DNA from 2 places in the Lentibacillus sp. JNUCC-1 genome. Region 1 is predicted to be linked to the other one. Evidence: riboswitches for the same ligand, from Rfam matches in the RefSeq annotation. Region 1 holds a riboswitch; the other holds the start of a gene.

The links. A riboswitch is a leader RNA that binds a small molecule or an ion and turns the genes downstream of it on or off. The one in region 1 is predicted to bind thiamine pyrophosphate.
Region 2: it holds a riboswitch for thiamine pyrophosphate, as region 1 does, so the genes downstream of both, thiT (energy-coupled thiamine transporter ThiT) here and thiW (energy coupling factor transporter S component ThiW) in region 1, are expected to answer to the same signal.

The regions. Positions count from the first base shown of each region.
Region 1 is NZ_WHOH01000001.1:536,719-539,930, reverse strand. It holds gene JNUCC1_RS02600 (PH domain-containing protein) at 1-243, opposite strand, end outside; gene JNUCC1_RS02595 (PH domain-containing protein) at 240-737, opposite strand; TPP riboswitch at 875-984, shown strand; partial or broken gene thiW (energy coupling factor transporter S component ThiW) at 1,213-1,718, shown strand; gene thiD (bifunctional hydroxymethylpyrimidine kinase/phosphomethylpyrimidine kinase) at 1,720-2,520, shown strand; gene JNUCC1_RS19125 (hydroxyethylthiazole kinase) at 2,524-2,991, shown strand; gene JNUCC1_RS19120 (hydroxyethylthiazole kinase) at 2,970-3,212, shown strand, end outside.
Region 2 is NZ_WHOH01000001.1:98,570-101,781, reverse strand. It holds gene JNUCC1_RS00540 (M3 family oligoendopeptidase) at 1-1,082, shown strand, start outside; TPP riboswitch at 1,155-1,257, shown strand; gene thiT (energy-coupled thiamine transporter ThiT) at 1,366-1,938, shown strand; gene JNUCC1_RS00530 (hypothetical protein) at 2,057-3,212, shown strand, end outside.

The sequences.
Region 1 (3,212 bases):
GCTGCGGATATGGATGGTATCTTCCCGAATCTCATAGGTGGTTTTCCACCAAGACAAGATGCTGTGAATCACGTTTACCGTAATGTACAGGAGAAACAAAATCCGGAAAACATTGATATAAGTAGGAACATCGAGTCCGAAGTTTACGATGAAAAATATAAAAATAAAAATGATATTATCTCTTAAGATTTTGATCATGGAGCTGACGATTTTCATGGGATGCATGCGCGTTGGTGTGATCATGCGTCATCCACTTCCTTAATTTTAGCGAATTCTGCGATTTGAGCACGGAGCGTGACAGCTTCATCCTTTGACAAGGCCGGGATGGCAAGGGATGTATTCATGGTGCCAATTTCAAGTGTTTGCAGATGATAACGTCTGAGCAGCGGTCCTTCTTTTGCTGTGACATACTGGACCTTTGTCATCGGCGCAACTGTATGATTGATTTTAAATATTCCGTGTCTGGTCTGGATGAATTCACTGGTAATGTCATAACGCCAGTAGCGTTGGGTCAGAACTGGTTCGATAAAAATATCCCATATGGCCATAATGAGATCCAGTGCCAGAAGTACAATCAAGATGATGTTGATCCAGTTTTTCCAATCAAATATATGACCTGCAGTGACGAGGGCTCCACCTATGAGCAGGACGATGATATGTGTCAGTGTGTTGCTGATTCGCCACACTTTGACTGCCTCAGGCGCAATTTTTTGCTGCGGATCTTGGAGCTCGAACATATGTATTCCCCTTTCAACGTGTTTAAACTTCTTTCTCTACTATAATAGGTTCATACGAATAACACAAAAGAATGTTTCACTATGACAACTCTCCATTGATCTGTTATGATGAAATTAACAATTACATCACATGAAACAAAAACTACTAGGGGTGCCATATGTAATGGCTGAGAGAAAGGTATTCACTTTTCGACTCTATGGACCTGATCTGGATCATGCCAGCGGAGGGAAGTAGTGTAGCTAATCCGTGCACAAAGCCAGGTCCCGTATTTTAGGACCTGGCTTTTTAAGTTTTTAAACAGGAATCCCGGTTCTATCCAAGGGAGACTGCATTCTATCAAACGAGCAAGCGGTTCTATCCAATGAAGATTGCATTCTATCAAACGAAAATCCGATTCTATCCAAGCACCTAGCCCATAATGTCAGCAAACAACATACAGGCCCCCTGATTGTGATGTGAGGAAAGGGGTATATGATGAAAATAGATACGCGTCTCATGACAAAGATGGCGGTGTTTGTCGCCATTGGAACGATTGGAGCTCAGTTATTCTGGTTTCCTGCTGGGGTAGCGAAGGCCTATCCGGTACAGCATGCGGTGAATGTTATGGCGGCGGTGATGCTGGGCCAGGACCGGCAGTTGGGATTGCATTTATGATTGGCCTGCTTCGTAATATGCTGGGACTTGGTTCATTGCTGGCTTTTCCGGGAGGTATGATTGGAGCATTTTTAGCTGGTATTCTGTATCGTCGTTTTGGCAAAAAAGGCTGGGCGGTGCTCGGTGAAATTGTCGGAACAGGTATGATTGGTGCGTTGTTTGCAGTGCCATTTTCAAAGCTGTTAATGGGAACGAGCGTCGGGGCATTGTTTTTCATGCCGTCATTTCTAGTCAGCAGTGTCTCAGGAGCGCTCATTGGCGTACTCATTGTTTCGCGAGTATCTGCGCTGGACCCTCAGCACAAATTGAATAAGGGAGGTTGTTAAGATGAATGATCTGACTTGTGTGCTTACGATAGCCGGCACGGATCCATCAGGCGGAGCCGGCATCCATGCAGATTTGAAGACGTTTCAGGAATTGAAAACATACGGCATGTCCGTGATCACGACACTGGTTTCCCAGAATACGACTGGTGTCCAGGCGACACACGATATTCCACTTGATTTTTTGAAACAGCAGTTTGATTCGATTTTGGATGATATTCCGGTACATGCGTTCAAAACAGGCATGCTCGAAAACAGAGAGATTATGCAGGTTTTCCAAGATAAAATGAGGCATGTTGATGCGCCCTATATTATGGATCCTGTCATGGTCACGACAAGTGGTCACCCGCTGATTCATGAGGATGCACAGGAATTTTTGCGGGAAGAATTGCTGCCGCTCGCGACTGTTGTGACACCGAATGTGCCTGAAGCAGAGGTGCTGACCGGTAAAAACATCACAACTACTGATGACATGAGAAAAGCAGCCTATGAGCTTGTCCATGATTATGGTGCCGGTGCCGCGCTTGTTAAAGGCGGCCATCTTAAAGGAGAGGCACTTGATGTGTTGTATGATGGTCTGGATTTTAATGTATTCAGTAACCCTAGAATCAATACGGATAATACCCATGGGACAGGCTGTACACTTTCCGCGGCAATTACGGCCTACATGGGTCAGGGAATTCCGCTGATTGAGGCGGTGGAAAAGGCCAAACATTATATAACGGCGGCACTCACACATTCTCTGGACATCGGAAAAGGGAGCGGTCCTACCAACCACTGGGCACCGAGAATGAAGGAGGATTAAACAATGGAACACGTCATCAAGTATGTTAGAAATCATAATCCGCTTATTCACCACTTGACCAATCAGGTCGTGATGAACATGTCAGCCAATGGTCTGATTGCTTTCGGGGCATCACCTGTTATGGCTAAATCCAAAAAAGAGGCTCGTGACATGGCTTCAGCAGCAGACGGGGTCCTCATTAATATAGGCACCTTAACAGAAGATGAACTGGATTCGATGATCCTAGCGGGACAGACCGCTAACGATAAAGGTATTCCAGTACTGCTTGACCCGGTCGGTGTTGCTGCCACCCCTTTCAGACAAGAGGCGATCAAGCGGATTTTAACTGAAGTCAAACCAACCGTTATTAAAGGAAATGCCGGCGAAATGGCCTATTTGGCAAATATCCCCTGGGCAGTTAAAGGTGTCGATTCTGTCGGGGCGGTGATGCTCGTCAGGTTGCTGAGAAAGTGGCGGGAATTTATGACGTAACGGCTGTTGTAACCGGTGAAACAGATGTGGTGCACACAGGTGACGCAAATGTGACAAATACGAGCGGCCATCCCTATCTGAGCAGCATTACAGGTGCCGGTTGCCTGCTTGGTTCCATTATGACAGCCTGTCTGACAGCGGAGGCTCCTGTCTTGCAACAGGTCCAGGGGGCTTTGCGCTTTTACGGTCTGGCAGCGGAATATGCTGCTGCCCAGCCTGCT
Region 2 (3,212 bases), 440 kb from region 1:
ACCTTGCCGGGTTCCGGCTCCAGAAGTATAAACATCGCGGTTGGGATAATGTATTAAAGGAACCGCTTGAAATCAATCGTATGAAGCAAGAAACGCTTGATGCCATGTGGCAGGCAATCACAGATCACAAACAGCCATTTGTGGATTTTCTTAAAAGAAAAGCAGCGTTATTGGGCCAAAAAGAGTTAAGTATGTATGATATTGGAGCCCCGATTTCCAAATCAGAAAAAACGTATTCTTATTCTGAAGGGGCAGACTTTATCGTTAACCACTTCCGGAATTTCAGTCCCAAAATGGCGGATTTTGCTCGAATGGCTTTTGAAAAACGGTGGATTGAGGCTGAAGATCGGGCAGGAAAGCGTCCTGGAGGCTTTTGCACGAGCTTTCCTGATAGTGAACAAACACGTATTTTCATGACGTACTCTGGTACAGCATCAAATATTGCAACGCTTGCACATGAACTTGGGCATGCCTACCATCAGCATGTCATGAATGATATACACGGTTTAAATCAGCGCTATGCTATGAATGTGGCTGAGACAGCTTCTACGTTTGCTGAAATGATTGTGGCTGATGCATCTGTCAACAGTGCTGAGACACCAGAAGAAAAGAAAACTTTGCTCGAAGATAAGATCCAGCGCAGTGTCGCGTTCTTTATGAACATACATGCAAGGTTTTTGTTTGAAACACGATTCTACGAAGAAAGAAAGCGAGGTATGGTCTCTGTTTACAGGTTAAATGAACTAATGATCGAAGCACAGAAAGAAGCGTATTGTGAGGCCATCACAGATTATGATCAAAACTTCTGGGCTTCCAAGCTGCATTTTCATATAACAGGTGTGCCATTCTATAATTTCCCTTATACATTCGGCTATTTATTCAGCTTGGGTCTGTATGCACATGCAAAAAATAAGGGAGGCAGTTTTGAAGAAGATTATATAGCACTTCTTAGAGATACGGGCCGCATGACTGTGGAAGAGTTAGCGATGAAACATCTTAATGTGGATTTAACAAAACCGGATTTCTGGGAGAATGCGATCAAGTTGTGTGTCGCAGATGTAGAGGAGTTTCTCGCTTTATAAACAGAACTTGCCAGTAAGTTGTTTGCCTAAAGAGGATATGTTATACTGAAATTAACAAAAAAAGCGAATAGTTAAGCCTTCAGGGGGAGCCGTATGGCTGAGAGTGGACACAATATGTTCAGACCCTTAGAACCTGTTAGTTAGTACTAGCGTAGGGATGGCGGCTTTTTTGATGGACTTTAAAGCAGTGTGGGCGGAAACTCATCAAGAAGCTTCCCCTTGGCACTGCTTTTTTTGTGCTCTGATATTTTAGAATAGAGCTATTATTAGGGGAGGAAATGTTTTGCAATCGACACGTATATTATTTTTGATTGAAATTTCTATGCTGACAGCATTGGCGTTGGCGCTTGATGTCATACCTTTTCTTAATTTCAAAGTATGGGCAATGGGAGGATCTGTTTCTCTGGCTATGGTACCTGTATTTATTGCTGCTTTCCGCTGGGGCATTAAAGGCGGATTGCTGTCGGGTTTTCTTTGGGGAGTGCTTCAGGTGGCGGTTGGTCAGGCATTTATCGTTCACTGGGCCCAAGCACTTATAGAATACGGTTTAGCATTTACGGTGATTGGTTTTGCCGGTCTCTTTGCCGGCAAGGTCAAGGAGGCAGTGAAATCCGGTAACCAGAAAGGATACTTGACTGCAATCACTTTAGGTGTTGCTCTTGGAAGCGCCCTTCGTTTTTTAGCGCATTATTTTGCTGGCGTTATCTTTTTCGGTTCGGCAATCGAATCACAATCTGCATGGTTGTATTCTTTCTTGTATAATGTCTCATACATGGTTCCAACTGCGATCTTATCAGTTTTGGTCGTGTATTTCTTATTCAGAACACAGCCTAAAACGCTGTTGAAGGCAGCATAACCAAAATCCGCTCACACACGGGCAGTCTGGCAGAATCCAGGCTGCTTTTTTATTGCACCGCTTTTTCTTTGTTTGCATAGGCTGTTAACATACTTGCACAGAAAGGGAGCGGTGAAAGGTGGAATTAACCTTATCCCATTGGTTGTATGGTTTGTTTACACTTGCCATAATTTTAACAATGATATGGCGTAAAGGCGTGGTCTTTCCAACGCTGCTTGGCACATTTATTATTGCTTGGGTATCCAAAGGAAATATGGTTGACGGGTTAACAGCGATTTTTAACGCCAACCTTGTAGCTGCAAAAGAATTGTTTAATATATTTTTGATCATTACGTTTATGCTAGCATTGCTGCATGCGATGCGGGATTTAGGGGCAGATAAACGAATGATTCAGCCTATTGAAAGATTTATGGTCAATGCGCATGTATCTTACTTCATTCTTGCAGGAGTTACCTATGTGATTTCATTATTTTTCTGGCCGACACCAGCTGTACCACTCATTTGTGCTTTGCTTGTTCCGGCCGCGGTCAGGGCGGGCTTGCCGATTATGACAGCGGCAGTAGTTGTTGCATTGTCTGGTCAGGGAATGGCTTTGTCGTCTGACTACATTATGCAAGTGGCTCCTGGGATTTCTGCCAGTTCAGCAGGCGTTGAAACCTCACAAGTAGCAGATCAGGCGCTCATGATGTCTCTTATTGTCGGGGGCGTTGCCATCAGTTTAGCATATATGTTGCACCGAAAACATATGCGGCAATCGGGAGATCCGCTCAATGATCAGGAAATCGAAAACTTGCAGGCGGCGGATTCTGAAACCCATACAACGCGAACGAAGCACAGGGACTTCTGGAGCAAAGCGTTTGCGTTTATTGTGCCACTCGCGCTCCTTATAGTAGTTGTTTATATGATGTCCACAAAACTAACTTCTGGACGCATGGGTGGATTAGAAGGGGGAGATGGGGCTGCGTTTGTTGGCGGCGTTGCTGTTGTCCTTCTTTTGATGGCTACAACTGTATTCGGTAAACAACATGCACTTGATTATATTACAACACACATCACTAATGGTTTTGTTTTTGCTTTTAAAGCAATGGGTCCCGTTATACCAATTGCAGGGTTTTTCTTTCTTGGAAGTTCAGACTTCTCAGGAGATATTTTGGGAATCGAAAATGATGCACCAGCGTTTTTGTTTGACCTTGTGCAATCCACACAAGATTTCTTGCCACAGAATGCATTTCTCGCTGCATTTAGCATTTTGATCATTGGAATGATTACAGGGC